Regions from separate parts of the Isoptericola sp. b408 genome, predicted to be linked through region 2. Evidence: predicted binding sites of a transcription regulator. Region 2 holds the regulator's gene; the other holds the start of a gene.
What was found. The regulator Rex, encoded in region 2, represses fermentation and respiration genes when NADH is low (regulators of the CRP and FNR family bind a similar motif). The targets are predictions, from matches to a motif close to CTTGTGAANNNNTTCACAAG.

Region 1: the regulator Rex is predicted to act here: its motif matches at 1,992-2,011, upstream of pflB (formate C-acetyltransferase).

What each region holds. Positions count from the first base shown of each region.
Region 1 is NZ_JAUQYQ010000002.1:431,817-439,941, forward strand. Features, by position in the region: gene dxs (1-deoxy-D-xylulose-5-phosphate synthase) at 1-1,888, shown strand, start outside; gene pflB (formate C-acetyltransferase) at 2,054-4,315, shown strand; gene pflA (pyruvate formate-lyase-activating protein) at 4,317-5,177, shown strand; gene Q6347_RS07660 (PIG-L deacetylase family protein) at 5,209-5,946, shown strand; gene Q6347_RS07665 (glutamate--cysteine ligase) at 5,949-7,052, opposite strand; gene Q6347_RS07670 (SGNH/GDSL hydrolase family protein) at 7,160-8,020, shown strand; gene Q6347_RS07675 (HAD family hydrolase) at 8,030-8,125, shown strand, end outside.
Region 2 is NZ_JAUQYQ010000001.1:847,040-855,164, reverse strand. Features, by position in the region: gene Q6347_RS03975 (cytochrome c biogenesis CcdA family protein) at 1-156, opposite strand, end outside; gene Q6347_RS03970 (TlpA disulfide reductase family protein) at 158-739, opposite strand; gene Q6347_RS03965 (histidine phosphatase family protein) at 739-1,383, opposite strand; gene Q6347_RS03960 (YceI family protein) at 1,591-2,142, shown strand; gene Q6347_RS03955 (redox-sensing transcriptional repressor Rex) at 2,369-3,073, opposite strand; gene Q6347_RS03950 (glutaredoxin family protein) at 3,070-3,312, opposite strand; gene Q6347_RS03945 (HAD family phosphatase) at 3,393-4,208, shown strand; gene Q6347_RS03940 (30S ribosomal protein bS22) at 4,302-4,400, opposite strand; gene Q6347_RS03935 (acetoin utilization protein AcuC) at 4,573-5,748, opposite strand; gene Q6347_RS03930 (TrkH family potassium uptake protein) at 5,850-7,214, shown strand; gene Q6347_RS03925 (TrkA family potassium uptake protein) at 7,277-7,945, shown strand; gene Q6347_RS03920 (ATP-binding protein) at 7,942-8,125, shown strand, end outside.

The DNA.
Region 1 (8,125 bases), on a different contig from region 2:
GGGGCTGTTGAGCACGATCACCGCGCCCGAGGACGTGCGCAGGCTCGGTCCGGCCCAGACGCGGCAGCTGGCCACCGAGATCCGCGACTTCCTCGTGCACAACGTCTCCCGCACGGGCGGGCACCTGGGGCCGAACCTCGGCGTCGTCGAGCTGACGATCGCGCTGCACCGCGTGTACGACTCGCCGCGGGACACGCTGGTCTTCGACACCGGCCACCAGTCCTACGTGCACAAGCTGCTCACGGGGCGCCAGGACTTCGCCGACCTGCGCAAGCGCGGCGGCCTGTCCGGCTACCCGAGCCGGTCGGAGTCCGAGCACGACGTCGTGGAGAACTCCCACGCGTCGACGGCCCTGTCCTGGGCGGACGGCATCGCCAAGGCGAACGAGATCGGGCACCACGACGACAAGCACGTCGTCGCGGTGATCGGGGACGGCGCCCTGACCGGTGGCATGGCCTGGGAGGCCATCAACAACATCGCGGCCGGGCGCGACCGCCGGCTGGTCATCGTCGTCAACGACAACGGCCGCTCGTACTCGCCGACCATCGGCGGCGTGGCTGACCACCTGGCCACGCTGCGCACGACCCGTGGCTACGAGGCCTTCCTGGCGTGGGGCAAGCGCGCGCTGCAGCGCACCGGCCCGCCCGGACGCTTCGCCTACGGCTGGCTGCACGGCCTGAAGAAGGGCCTCAAGGACGTCGTCGCCCCGCAGGGGATGTTCGAGGACCTGGGGCTGAAGTACGTCGGCCCGGTCGACGGCCACGACGTCAGCGCGATGGAGCACGCCCTGCGGCGGGCCAAGACCTACGGCGGACCCGTCATCGTGCACGCGATCACCGAGAAGGGTCGCGGCTACATCCCGGCCGAGGAGGACGTCGCCGACCGCTTCCACGCGGTGGGCAAGATCCACCCCGAGACCGGGCTGCCGGTCGCGCCGTCGCGGTTCGGGTGGACCCAGGTGTTCGCCGAGGAGCTCGTGGAGATCGGGCGCCGCCGCCCCGACGTCGTGGCGATCACCGCGGCCATGCTGCACCCGGTCGGCATGGCGCCGTTCGCCGAGGAGTTCCCCGAGCGCACCTTCGACGTCGGCATCGCCGAGCAGCACGCCGCGACGTCGGCCGCCGGCATGGCGTTCGCCGGTCTGCACCCGGTGGTGGCGGTGTACGCCACGTTCCTCAACCGCGCCTTCGACCAGGTGCTGATGGACGTCGCCCTGCACAAGGCGGGCGTCACCTTCGTGCTCGACCGGGCCGGCGTCACGGGCGCCGACGGGCCCAGCCACAACGGCATGTGGGACATGGCGATGCTGCGCATCGTCCCGGGTCTGAGGCTGGCCGCCCCGCGCGACGAGGCGACGCTGCGCGCGGCCCTGCGCGCGGCCGTGGAGGTCGACGACGCGCCGACGGTCGTCCGGTACCCCAAGGGCGCCCTCGACGAGTCGATCGAGGCCGTCGAGACGCTGGAGGGGGTCGACGTCGTGGCGCGGCACACCCCGGGCGACGGCACCTCCTCGCCCGCGCGCGTCCTCGTCGTCGGCGTCGGGGCGATGGCCGCCGCCGGTCTGGCGGCGGGGGAGTCGTTGGCGGCGCACGGGCTGGCGGTCGACGTCGTCTCCCCGACCTGGGTGCTGCCGGCGCCGGAGCGCCTGGTGAAGATGACCGGTGACCACGACCTCGTCGTCACGCTGGAGGACGGCGTCGTGGACGGCGGTGTCGGCGCGATGCTCGCCCAGCGCGCCGCCGCGCAGGGGATCCGCACGCCCTTCGTGCACACCGGCCTGCCGGTGGCGTTCCTCGACCACGCCAGCCGCGAGCAGATCATGTCCGCGCAGCGCATGCAGGCCGAGGACGCCGTGCGCGACGCGCTGGCGACGCTCTCCCAGGAGTGAGCTCTCCGCCCCCCTGAGCCGTTCCCGCCACCGGCCGCACCGTGAGACGGTGCGGCCGGTGGTCTGTGACGGACGTCTCGGCCGCTCTGTGGTCAGACCATTGCTTGTGAAGGTCTTCACGAATACGCTGGAAGCATCACCGAGCGAGCGTGAAGGAGCGGGGCGATGACCGTCCAGGAAGAGCGTCAGACCACCACCGGTGCCGCGTGGGAAGGTTTCGTCCCCGGACCGTGGTGCGACACGGTCGACGTCCGGGACTTCATCCAGCGCAACTACACGCCCTACGAGGGCGACGCGACGTTCCTGGCCGGGCCGACCGAGCGCACCGACGCCCTCTGGGCCCGGCTGAGCGCGATGTTCCCCGTCGAGCGCGAGAACGGCGTCTACGACGTCTCCTACGACGTCCCGGCCGGCATCACGGCGCACGAGCCGGGCTACATCGACCCCGCGAGCGAGATCATCGTCGGCCTGCAGACGGACGCCCCCCTCAAGCGCGCGATCATGCCGAACGGCGGCTGGCGGATGGTCGAGGGAGCCCTCAACACCTACGGCTACCCGGTCGACCAGGACCTCAAGAAGGTCTTCACCGAGTACCGCAAGACCCACAACCAGGGCGTCTTCGACGTCTACCCGCCGAACGTCCGGGCCGCCCGCAGCTCGCACGTGGTGACCGGCCTGCCCGACGCCTACGGCCGCGGCCGCATCATCGGCGACTACCGGCGCGTCGCGCTCTACGGCGTCGACGAGCTGATCGCGGCCAAGAAGCTCGACAAGCTGACCCTCGACGTCGAGCCGTTCAGCGAGACGGTGGCCCGGGCCCGCGAGGAGCACGCCGAGCAGATCCGTGCGCTGGGCGAGCTCAAGGAGATGGCCGCCTCCTACGGCGTGGACATCTCCGGCCCGGCGCGCACCGCCGTCGAGGCCGTGCAGTGGCTGTACTTCGGGTTCCTGGGAGCGGTCAAGGAGCAGAACGGTGCCGCGATGTCGCTCGGGCGCACCTCGACGTTCCTGGACGTCTACCTCGAGCGCGACCTGGCCGCCGGGCGGATCACCGAGGCCCGCGCGCAGGAGATCATGGACGACTTCGTCATCAAGCTGCGCATCGTCCGGTTCCTGCGCACCCCCGAGTACGACGCGCTGTTCTCCGGCGACCCCACCTGGGTCACCGAGACCATCGGCGGCATGGGCGCCGACGGCCGCACCCTGGTCACCAAGAACTCGTTCCGCATGCTGCAGACGCTGTACAACCTGGGGCCGGCGCCGGAGCCGAACATGACCGTGTTCTGGTCGGCCGACCTGCCGCAGGGGTTCAAGGACTTCTGCTCCCAGGTCTCCATCGACACCTCCGCGGTGCAGTACGAGTCCGACGAGGAGATCCGCACCGCGTGGGGCGACGACGCCGGCATCGCCTGCTGCGTCTCCCCGATGGCGATCGGCAAGCAGATGCAGTTCTTCGGCGCGCGCGTCAACCTCGCCAAGACCCTGCTCTACGCCATCAACGGCGGGCGCGACGAGATCACGGGCGCGCAGGTCTCGCCCGTCGCCACCCCGGTGCCCGAGGGCCTGCCCCTGGACTACGACGACGTCCGTGCCCGGTTCGACCAGACCATGGACTGGCTGGCCGCCACCTACGTCGAGGCGCTCAACTGCATCCACTGGTCCCACGACAAGTACGCCTACGAGCGGCTCGAGATGGCGCTGCACGACAAGGACGTGCTGCGCACCATGGCCTGCGGGATCGCCGGTCTGGCGGTGGCCACCGACTCGCTGTCGGCCATCCGCTACGCCACCGTCACCCCCGTCGTCGACGACCGCGGCATCGTCGTGGACTACCGCACCGAGGGCGACTACCCGGCCTACGGCAACGACGACGACCGCGCCGACGAGATCGCCGTGGACCTGGTGGAGTCGTTCATGGCCAAGGTGCGCAGCCACCGGATGTACCGCGACGCCGTGCCCACCCAGTCGGTGCTGACGATCACCTCGAACGTCGTCTACGGCAAGGCCACCGGGAACACCCCGGACGGCCGTCGCGCCGGCGAGCCGTTCTCCCCGGGGGCCAACCCGATGAACGGGCGCGACACCCACGGGATGCTCGCCTCCGCGCTGTCGGTGGCCAAGCTGCCCTACGAGGCGGCCCAGGACGGGATCTCGCTGACCAACACCGTCGTGCCGGCAGGGCTGGGACGGACCCGTGCGGAGCAGATCACCAACCTCTCCGGCCTGCTCGACGCGTCGTTCGGCGCGGGCGGTTACCACATGAACGTCAACGTGCTGGTGCGCTCCACGCTCGAGGACGCCATGGAGCACCCGGAGAACTACCCGCAGCTCACCATCCGGGTCTCGGGCTACGCCGTGAACTTCGTGCGGCTGACCCGCGAGCAGCAGCTCGACGTGCTGGCCCGGACCTTCCACGGGGAGATCTGAGATGACCACCTGCCTGGCGCCCCTGGACGCCCCCAGCGCGCGCCGGGCAGGTGCCGGCCTGCGCGGGCTGGCGACCACCGACGTCGAGCGGTCCGAGCGCCTGGAGCTCATGCGCTCGGGCGCGCTCGGCTCGGTGCACTCGTGGGAGCTCGTCACCGCGGTCGACGGCCCGGGGACGCGGATGACCGTGTTCCTGTCCGGCTGCCCCCTGCGGTGCCTGTACTGCCACAACCCCGACACCCTCGCCATGAAGGACGGCGGCCCCGTCCTGGCCGAGGACCTGCTGGCCCGCGTCGAGCGGTACCGGGCCGTCTTCGCCGCCACCGGCGGCGGGATCACGCTGTCGGGCGGCGAGGTGCTCATGCAGCCGGCCTTCGCCGCGCGCGTCCTGCGCGGCGCCAAGGAGCGGGGCGTGCACACCTGCCTGGACACCTCGGGGTTCCTCGGGGCGAACGCCACCGACGAGATGCTCGACGACACCGACCTGGTCCTGCTCGACATCAAGTCCGGCGACGAGGAGACCTACCGGCGGGTGACCGGCCGGCCGCTGGCCCCGACGCTGGCCTTCGGCCGGCGGCTCGCCGAGCGGGGCGTCCCGGTCTGGATCCGGTTCGTGCTGGTGCCGGGGCTGACCGACGACCCGCGCAACGTCGAGCTCGTGGCCGAGCACGCCGCCGCGATCGAGGCCGTGCGCCCCGGCACCGTGCAGCGGGTCGAGGTGCTGCCGTTCCACCAGATGGCGCGCGACAAGTGGGCGGACCTCGGACGGACCTACGAGCTGGACGACGTCGAGCCGCCCTCCGCGGAGGCCACCGAGGCCGTGCGCGAGGTGTTCCGCTCGCGCGGGTTGACCACGTACTGACGCCGCGCGCGGCGCTGGGTACCGTCGGGGCATGAGGAGCACCGCACCCGCACCGCCGGCACCGCTCGACGAGGACTGGGACACGGCCCTGGTCGTCGTCGCCCACCCCGACGACATGGAGTTCGGGGGAGCGGCGGCCATCGCGCGCTGGACCGGACAGGGCAAACGGATCGGCTACGTCATGGTGACCAGCGGCGAGGCCGGCATCGACGGCATGGAGCCCACCGAGTCCCGGCGGGTCCGCGAGGCGGAGCAGGTCGAGTCCGCGCGTGTCGTCGGGGTCGAGGACGTCGAGTTCCTCGGCTTCCCCGACGGGGTGGTCGAGTACGGCCTGCCGCTGCGGTCCGCGATCGCCCACGCGATCCGCCGGCACCGCCCCGAGGTCGTCATCACCCTGAACTTCCGCGAGGAGTTCCCCGGCGGCGTCCTCAACCAGGCCGACCACGTCGCCGTCGGCCGCGCCGTCGTCGACGCCGTGCGCGACGCGGGCAACCGGTGGGTGTTCACCGACCAGCTCACCGACGGCCTCGAGCGGTGGGACGGCGTCCGGGAGGTCTGGGTCGCGGCGTCACCGCGCGCCGGCCACGCCGTCGACGTCACCGACACGTTCGACGACGGCGTGGCCTCGCTGCGCGCGCACGCCGCCTACATCGAGGGGCTCGGCTGGCAGGACTTCGACCCGGCGGAGTTCCTCGGGCGCATCACGCGGGGGAACGGGGAGGCCTTCGGCACCGAGCACGCCACCGCGTTCGAGGTGCTGAGCATGTGACCTCAGGAGTGGGTGACCCCCACGGCCCGTTCGGCGACCCGGTGCAGGTTCCCCCCGGACTCGGCGAACCAGGCCCGCTGCTGGGCCGCGCCGCCACCGGTGGACCACAGGCGGCCCAGCAGCTCGGTCACGGACTCCAGGTCGCCGGCGTCGACGAGCGCGTCGCGCACGTGCGCCACGAGCTGGCCGACGACGTCGTGCGCCGGGGCGGGGCGCCACGTCACCGGGGAGACCAGGTCCCCCTCCAGACCGGACCGGCCGGCCCGCCAGGCCGCCGTGCGCAGCAGCTCGGGGTAGGTCTCCGTGACCTCGACGTCGTCGAGCGCCTCGCGGGCGGCTGTCTCGACCAGTCCTCGCGTCAGGGCGGCGAGCAGCGTCGCGGTGTCGGGGTGCAGGCAGACGTCGGCGACCCGGATCTCCACCGTCGGGTACTTCGGCGACAGCCGGGCGTCGAAGTGCACCATGCCCCGGTCGAGCACGGTGTCCGTGGCGACGATCGCCTCCACGGCGGCGTGGTAGGCCTCGGGCGTGCCGAACCGGCGCGTCGGGCCCGCCGTCGGCCAGCGGGCCCACACCTGGGAGCGGAAGCTCGCGTAGTCGCTGTCCTCGCCCTGCCAGTACGGGGAGTTGGTGCTCAGCGCCAGCAGCGTCGCGAGCCACGGACCGATCCGGTCCAGCACGGCCACGCCCTCCACCTCGTCGACCACGGAGACGTGGACGTGGCACCCGCTGGTGAGCTGCTCGCGCGCCGTCATGCCGAACGTGTGCCGGGCCTGCAGGTAGCGCAGCCGCGACACCGTCGTGCCGGTGAAGGGCACCGGGGAGGTCGCCAGCGCGGCGACCCGCGCGTCCACGCGGTCGGCGGCGTCCTGAGCACGGGCACGGCCCGCCCGGATCTCCTGCGCGAGCTCCTCGAGCGACGCCCGGGGGAGGGTGGCCGTCTCGAGCTGTTCCTCCATGAACTCCGGCTCCAGGGCGCCGGTGCCGCTCTCCCGGTTGTCGTGGCCCGACGCCGCCAGCGCCTCGGCGGCCTTCGCCACCGGAGAGCCGTCCGGCCCGACGAGCAGGAACTCTTCCTCGACACCCATGGTGCGCGGTTCTGTCATGTCGGCATCATGGTGCCGCCGCCCGTGGAGCGCGCGCCGAGACGCCGACCCCGACACGTCAGGGTGGCGTCACCCGGCGTTCAGACGCGTCTGGTTGAACTGCGGTCATGGGTCGCCCGCGCACCACGCTCCCCGCACTGACCGTCCCCCTCGCCGCCTCGGTGACGGCGGGAGTCGCCGTCGTGGTGCTGCGCCGCCAGGCCGCGATCGCCCGCCGACGGATCGGGAAGGCGCTCGGCGAGGAGGTGCCGGACGCCGACCGCGTCTGGCGGGCCCGGTACCCGGGCGACCCCCTGGAGCTGCTCGTGCTCGGCGACTCCGTCGCGGCGGGGCTCGGTGCCGAGCGGCGCAAGGACACCCTGGGAGCCCGGATCGCCCGCGGGGCCGCCCAGCAGCTCCAGCGTCCCGTCCGCCTGCGCTGCGCCGCCGTGGTGGGTGCGGAGTCGTCGGCGCTGCGGACCCAGCTGGACGGGCTCGACGACGACTACCGGCCCGACGTGGCGGTCGTCGTCGTCGGCGGCAACGACGTCACCCACCGCGTGCCGGTCGCGACCTCCGTGCGACACCTGGTCGAGACGGTCGAGCGGCTGCAGGAGCGGGGCAGCGCCGTCGTCGTCGGCACCTGCCCCGACCTCGGGGCGCTGCGGCCGGTGCCTCAGCCGCTGCGGGCCCTCGGCTCGCGCGCCTCGCGGCAGCTCGCGGCCGCGCAGTCCGTGGCCGCCCGTCGGGCCGGGGCGCACACCGTCTCCCTGGCGGCGGTCGTCGGGCCCTTCTTCGTGTCCTCCCCGCAGGAGGCGTTCAGCCTCGACCGGTTCCACCCCAGCGCGCTCGGCTACCGGCGCACGGCCGCGGCGCTGGTGCCGTCGGTGCTGGTGGCGCTGGGGGAGCGGGCGGAGCTCCCGCCCGGGCACCGGCCGCCCGATCCGCTCGCCGGGACGGCGCGCCGCCGGTGGCGGCGCCCCGCGTAACCTGCCGCCATGATCTGGCTCCTGGACCTGGACAACACGCTCGTCTCCCGGGACGCGGCCTTCGCCGCCTGGGCGGCGCGCGCGGTGGCCGACGACGGCGGGACG
Region 2 (8,125 bases):
GTTCGCGGCGGCCATGCCACCCACGTACCCCACGTAGCCGGGGACCAGGGGCAGCACGCACGGCGAGGCGAAGGAGACCAGACCGGCCAGCAGCGCGACGGGGACGGCGAGCAGCATCGATCCGCTCACCGCCGTCGTCGCGAACAGCTCTCCCATCTCAGGCACCCGCCATCGCGTCGTCGATCAGGCTGTTGAGGGTGCTCTCGGACACCTCGCCGACGACGCGGGCGGCCACGCGACCCTCGGCGTCGAGCACGACGGTGGACGGGACCGCCTGCAGCGGCACGACGCCCGACAGCCCGGCCACGACCTGGCCGCTGCGGTCCTCGATCGACGGGTAGGGCACCTCGAAGGTGCGCTGGAAGGCGAGCGCGGCACCGGCCTCGTCCTCGGTGTTGATGCCCAGCAGGTGCACCCCCTCGTCGGCGCGGTCCGTCGCGATCGAGACCAGGGCCGGAGCCTCGGCGCGGCAGGGCGCGCAGCCTGCGTACCAGGTGTTGAGCACGACGACGTCCCCGCGCCAGTCGGCGGTGGAGACCTCGTCCCCCTCGAAGCTGGTGCCCTCGACGACCACCGGCTCGGTCCGGTCGGCCGGCTCCCACTGCTGCACGGTGCCGTCGCCGGAGACGAACCCCTGGCCGACGACGTCGCCCGCGCCGGAGTCGGCGGCGCCGCACCCGGCCAGCGCGAGGGCCGTCCCGAGGGCGAGCGCGACGCCCGCCGCGTGGCGGCGCGCCATCAGGCGCCCGCCTGCGGCTCGGCGCCGACGAGCAGGTCCCCGGCGGGTTCGGCGTAGTGCAGTCCGGCGAAGTGGTCGTCGGTGAACGTCAGCGACGTCAGCGAGGCCAGCGCGCACTGGCGACGCCGCGGGTCGTGGGCCAGGCGCCTGCCCTCGAAGGCCAGCCGGGTCAGCCAGACGGGGAGCTGGTGGCTCACCAGGACGACCTCGCGCCCCGCGTGGGCACGTCGGGCGTCGTCGACGGCGGCCCGCATGCGCACGACCTGGTCGGCGTAGGCCTCGCCCCAGGACGGCCGCAGCGGGTTCCACAGCAGCTTCCAGTACCGGGGGTGGGCGAGCTGGGCGGGGTTCGTGCCGATCGTCGAGCCCTCGAGCAGGTTGCCGGCCTCGATCAGCCGGTCGTCGGTGGCCAGCTCCAGGCCGAACGCGGCGGCGACGGGCGCGGCGGTCTCCTGGGCGCGCTGCAGCGGGCTCGCGACGACGGCGGCGACGTCCCGGCCGGTGTCGGTGAGGTGGTCCGCGACGCGTCGCGCCATCTGCTGACCGCGGTCGGACAACCGGTAGCCCGGGATGCGTCCGTACAGGACGCCGTCCGGGTTGTGGACCTCGCCGTGCCGCATCAGGTGGACGGTGGTGGTGGCCATGCGCCTTAGTGTCCCAGATCCCGGGGGTGGACCGGTCGGCGCGACAGGCGTCGTGAGCCGCGTCACGATCGGGCCGCGGACCGGTCTCCGAACTCGTCCGGACGGCGCGGGAATACTGCGCCGGGGTGCCCTGTTCATGCATTTCGATGGAACGATCCGGACGCGATCGCATCACGTCCTGCAACCGATCTGACAAGGAGCCACCCCATGGCCACCCCCCTGCCCCCGGCCCTGACCACCGGCACCTACGCCGTCGACGCCGGCCACTCCACGGCGTCGTTCTCCGTCCGCCACGCCGGCATCTCCAAGGTCCGCGGGACCGTCGGCATCTCCGCCGGGACGATCACCGTGGGCGAGGACCTCGAGTCCTCCTGCGTCGCGGTGACGCTCGACGCGAGCGCCGTGAGCACCGGTGACGAGAACCGCGACCAGCACCTCAAGAGCGCGGACTTCTGGCACGCCGAGGAGCGCCCCACCTGGACCTTCACCTCGACCTCGGTCACCGCCGACGACGACGCCTACATCGTCACCGGCGACCTGACCATCAACGGCGTGACCCGGTCGGTGGACCTGCCGGTCGCCTTCGAGGGTGCCGCGACCGACCCGTTCGGCAACAAGCGCGCCGGGTTCGAGTCCGAGATCGTCATCAACCGCAAGGACTTCGACCTGACCTGGAACGCCGCGCTCGAGACCGGCGGCATCCTGGTCGGCGAGAAGGTCAAGATCGCTCTCGACGTCTCGGCGATCGAGCAGAACTGATCCCACCACGCCGGTGAACCGGCGCCTGTCGGCGTCGTGCCCGCCGCACCTCGCCGTCGCCGGTCAGCGCACGGGAACCGCGTCCGCGCGGATCCCGTGCGCTGACTCGTGCAGCGGGGGCCTGACTCGTCACGGGCCGTCCTGACTCGTCACGGGCCGTCCTGACTCGTCACGGGCCGTCCTGACCCGCGGCGAGACGGCCCGGCCCGCAGGATGGTGCGCGGGCTCAGGCGGAGGGCTGGACCCCGGCCACCGCGGGGTCACCGTCGACACCCACGGCGTCCCCGGACTGCGCGTGCCGCGCCGCGGCGTGGAACGCGAGGATCTGCAGCTCACCCGCGACGTCGACGCTGCGCACCACGACGTCGTCGGGCAGCTGCAGCGCCACCGGCGAGAACGACAGGATCTCGCGCACCCCGCAGGCCACGATCCGCTCGGCCACCGCCTGCGCCGCCGCACCCGGCGTCGCCAGGATCACCATCGACACCCCCCGGGCGGCGAGGATCTCCTCGAGACGGTCGGAGTGCTCGACCTCGAGGCCGGCGGCGCTGCGACCCACCACGTCCGGGTCGGCGTCGATCAGGGCCACCAGCCGGAACCCGCGGGCCGCGTAGCCCGAGTAGTTCGCCAAGGCGTTGCCGAGGTTGCCCACGCCGACGATGGCGAGCCGGTGCTCCGACCCGAGCCCGAGCGCGGCGCTGATCGAGGACGCCAGCGTCTCCACGTCGTACCCGACCCCGCGGGTCCCGAAGGACCCCAGGTAGGACAGGTCCTTGCGCAGCTGGGCCGAGCCCACGCCGGACCGCTCCGCCAGCCCGGAGGACGACGTCGTGGTGACGCCGTCGCTCAACAGGTCGCGCAGGGCACGCAGGTAGAACGGAAGCCGCGCCACCGTCGCCGCGGGCACCGTCACCTCACCGATCTCGATCACGTCCGCTTCCCTCCCGGGGGGACCGCCAGACGGCGCGCCAACCTCACCGCGTCCACCCGCCAGAACCCCTGCTGCACGCCGTCCACCTCGACGACGGGCACGTAGTCGCCGTACCGCTCGGTCAGCGCGGCATCGGCCTCGATGTCGATCTCCCGCCACGCAGCGCCCGCCTGGTCGCACACCGAGGAGACCACCTGCCTGGCGTCGTCGCACAGATGGCAGCCGGGTCGGGTGTACATCACCACCCGTGCCGTCTCCTCAGGGGTCGTCGGGGTGCCGCTCACGAGGACAGCGTATCCGCGCGGCTACAGTGGACCGCATGCCGTCTCACGCCGACCCCCCGGTCAGCCCGCCGGCGGCAGCGTTCTTCGACGTGGACAACACGATCATCCGCGGCGCCAGCTCGTTCCACCTGGCCCGGGCGCTGTACCGGCGCGAGTTCTTCGGGACCGCCGACCTGCTGCGGTTCGGGCTGATCCAGGCCAAGTACCTGCTCTTCGGCGAGTCGCGCACCCAGATCGAGACCGTGCGCAGCCGGGCGCTGTCCCTCATCGCCGGCCGCTCGGTCGCCGAGATCACCGCCGTGGGCGACGAGGTCTACGACACCGTCCTGGAGCTGCGGATCTTCCCCGGCACGAAGCGACTCCTGGACGAGCACCTGGCGGCCGGGGACCAGGTCTGGCTGGTCACCGCGACGCCGGTCGAGATCGGCGGCCTCATCGCACGCCGGCTCGGCGCGACCGGCTGCCTCGGCACCATCGCGGAGCACGAGCGGGGGTACTACACCGGCGCGCTGGTGGGCGACCTCATGCACGGCGAGGCCAAGGCTGCGGCCGTGCGGGAGCTCGCGGAGCGCGAGGGGCTCGACCTGGACCACTCGTACGCCTACGGGGACTCGCTGAACGACCTGCCGATGATGCGGTCCGTCGGCCACCCCTGCCCGATCAACCCCGACGTGCGTCTGCGTCGGCACGCCAAGGAGGTCGGCTGGCCGATCCGCGAGTTCCGCGGTCGCGGTCAGCGGGTGGCGCACCGCGGCGTGCGGACCGCGTCGTGGGCAGGCGCGGCCTGGGTCGCGGGCCTCGTGCTCCGGGCCGCGCAGCGTGCCATGCGCCGACGCGTCCGGGGCCGCTGACCGGGGACGCCCCTCCCCACGGACGCAGCGAGCCCGGCACCCCTAGGGTTACCGGGCTCGCTCAGCACGACCCGCCGGACGGCGGGCGGTGCCTCACTTCTTGTTGCGACGCTGGTGGCGCGTCCTGCGCAGCAGCTTGCGGTGCTTCTTCTTCGCCATGCGCTTGCGGCGCTTCTTGATGACGGAGCCCATGAGGTCCTCACAATGCTGATCGGTGGTCGGACGGCGTTGGCACCGGCGCCCGTGAGCCCGGGCGCAGCCGACCAACGCGAGAAAAGTCCGTCTATCAGAATACCCGATCACGGCCGGTGCCTCGGGCCACGGCGGCGTGCGCCGGGTCACCCCGGCCGCGGGACCGGCCCGGTCAGTCCAGGAAGGGGTCGAGGCCGAACTCGGGGAAGACGTGGCGGCGCGTGGCGAGCACGGCCCGGTCCGTCGGGTCCGACGGGTCGTAGCCGGCCGACCACGGTTGCCAGGTGACCGGTCCGCGGCCCAGCGTCCTGGCCGCGGGCAGCCCGGACATCTCCTCCGCCGCCTCCCGCCACGCTGCCGGCAGCGGCATCCCCGTCTCCAGCGGGACGTGCGCCGCCTCGGCCACCAGCGCCGCCCACACCAGCGGCACCACGTCGACGACGGCGTACCCTCCGCCGCCGAGGGCCACCCAGCGACCCTCGCAGAGCTCGTGCGCCAGCTCGTGCAGCCAGCGGGCCGCGGTCTTCTGCGCGTGCACACCGACGGAGAGGTCGGCGAGCGGGTCGTTGCCGTGGGCATCGGCTCCGTGCTGGGACACGATGGCGTCGGGGGCGAACTCCCGCAGCACGGTCGGCAGCACCGCGTCGACGGCGCGCAGCCATCCGGCGGAGTCCGTCCGCGGCGGGAGCGCGACGTTGACCGCGGTGCAGTGGTTCAGCCCGGCACCGGTGTCCGCCGGGTCGCCCGTGCCGGGGAACAGCGTCCGGCCGTCCTGGTGGACGGAGAAGGTCAGCACCCGCGGCTCGTCCCAGAAGATCGCCTCGACGCCGTCGCCGTGGTGGGCGTCGAGGTCGACGTACGCGACCCGCTCCGCCCCGCTGTCCAGCAGCCGCTGCACGGCGGCGGCGGCGTCGTTGTAGACGCAGAAGCCCGACGCCGCGTCCCGGCGGGCGTGGTGCATGCCGCCGGCGATGTTGATCCCGTGCTGCGCCCGTCCCGACCAGACGGCGTCCGCGGCGGCGACCGAGGCCCCCACGAGCCGGGCCGCGGCCTCGTGCATGGCGGGGAACACGGGGTCGTCCTCCGTCCCGAGCCCCCGGGCGACGTCGGGCTCCCCCGTGGTCGCCGCGCGGCGCACCGCGGCGACGTAGTCGGCGTCGTGCACGGTCTCGAGGAGCTCGTCCGGTGCGCAGACCGGGTCGACCACCTCCAGCCCGGGTTCGCCGAGCAGTCCGAGCTCGGTGATCAGGCGCATCGTCAGGGCGAGCCGCGCCGGCGCCATGGGATGCCCGAGCCCGAAGTCGTAGCGCAGCAGCTCGGGACTCCACAGCAGCTGGGCGACCGACATCCCGCCACGGTAGCCCAAGCCGTGGCAGGCTGGGCGGCGACCAGTGCGGACGACGAGGGAGGGCGCGGCCGGTGGCCCGATCGGTGCAGGACCGCGCCTCGATGCTGCGCGAGTGGGTGGACCGCACGGCCCGGGAGTACCCGGCCCGGCTGGCGATGACGGTGTTCGCCGCCGTCATCACGCTGTTCACGCTCCTGCTGCTGCCGCCCTGGGCGACGGCCACGGACACGGGCGCCCGGTTCGTCGACGCCCTGTTCACCGCGACGTCCGCCGTGTGCATCACCGGCCTGGTCGTCGTCGACACGGCCGAGTACTGGTCGGAGTACGGCCGCGCGGTCATCCTGCTCGGCATCAAGGTCGGCGGGCTGGGCGTCATGACGATCGCGTCCCTCCTGGGGATCGCCGTCTCCCGGCGCATCGGACTGACCCAGAAGCTGCTCACCGCCTCGGAGACGAAGACCGGGACGACGCGGCTGGGCGAGGTCGGCTCCCTGATCCGGCTGATCATCGTGGTCTCCACCTCGATCGAGCTGACGATCGCCCTCATCCTCCTCCCCCGGTTCCTCGCGCTCGACGAGAGTCTCGGGCTGGCGCTGTGGCACTCGACCTTCTACGGCATCTCGGCGTTCAACAACGCCGGGTTCGTGCCCACCGTGGACGGGCTGCTGCCGTACGCCTCGGACTGGCTGGTCATCATCCCCGTCGTCCTGGGCGTGTTCATCGGCGCCCTGGGCTTCCCCGTGATGCTGAACCTGCTGCAGGCGCGCCGGCACGGGCGCCGGTTCCTGCGGCACCTCTCGCTGCACACCAAGCTGACGATCACGACCAGCGTCGCGCTGCTCGTGGCGGGTCTGGTGATCATCGGCGCGATGGAGTGGGCGAACCCGGAGACGCTCGGCGGCCAGGACCTGAGCACGAAGTTCCTCTCGGCCCTCATGGCCTCCGTCATGCCACGGTCCGGCGGGTTCAACACGTTCGACGTCGGCGCCATGCGGGCGGAGTCCTGGCTCGTCACCGACGCCCTGATGTTCGTCGGCGGCGGGTCGGCCTCCACCGCCGGCGGCATCAAGGTCACCACGTTGGCCGTCATGCTGCTCGCGATCGTCGCGGAGGCACGCGGTGACCGGGACGTCGACGTGTTCGGCCGGCGCATCCCCCGGGACACGCTGCGGCTGTCGATCGCCGTGGTCTTCATCGGCGCCACGATGGTGCTGGTCTCCTGCATCGCCCTGGTCCGGATCACCGACTTCTCCCTGTCGCAGATCCTGTTCGAGGTCATCTCCGCGTTCGCGACGGTGGGGCTCTCGACGGGGATCACCGGCGACCTGCCCGACGGCGGGAAGTACTGGTTGAGCGCCCTGATGTACCTGGGGCGCGTCGGCACCATCTCCGTGCTCGGCGCCCTGGCCCTGCGGGACCGGCGCCGCGTCATACGCTTCCCCGAGGAGCGCCCCATCATCGGCTGACGACCCGCGCGCCAGACGGCAGCGGCGCGTCGCCGACACCACCGACCGACCGGAGGAGAACCGTGGCAGAGAAGAAGGACGACCGGGACGCCGGCGTGCTCGTCATCGGCCTGGGCCGGTTCGGGTCGTCCCTGGCGGAGACGCTGGACCGGCTCGGCCAGGACGTGCTCGCGGTCGAGACCGACGACCGCCTCGTCAACCAGTGGTCCGGCCGCCTGCCGCTGGTCCAGGCGGACGCGTCCAACCCGGAGGCCCTGGAGCAGCTCGGCGCCCAGGAGTTCGGCGTGGCGGTGGTGGGGGTGGGGACCGAGCTCGAGGCCTCGGTGCTCATCACGGGCAACCTCGTCGACCTCGGCACCCCCCAGATCTGGGCCAAGGCGATCTCGGCCGAGCACGGGCGCATCCTGACGCGGATCGGCGCCCACCACGTCGTGTACCCCGAGTCCGACGCCGGCTCGCGGGTCGCCCACCTCGTCAGCGGCAAGATGCTGGACTACATCGAGGTCGAGGACGGCTTCACGATCGTCAAGATGCGCCCCCCGCGCGAGATGCAGGGGTTCACGCTCGCCCAGTCGGACATCCGCAAGAAGTACGGCATCACCGTGATCGGCGTGAAGTCGCCCGGCATCGAGTTCACCTACGCCACTCCCGAGACCCGCGTCAGCGCGAACGACCTGCTGGTCTGCTCCGGACACGCGGACCTGCTGGAGCGCTTCTCGGCGAGGCCGTGAGCACGGACCGGGGGCGCACCGCGGCACCGTCGTCGCCGTCGGTGGTCCTCGTCTGCGGTCCGGCCGGTGCAGGCAAGTCGACGCATGCCCGGCGCCTGGCGGACGACGGCTACGCGGTGCTCTCGTTCGACGCCGAGGCCTGGCGGCGCGGGCTGCGCGATCACCCGGTGGACGCCGAGG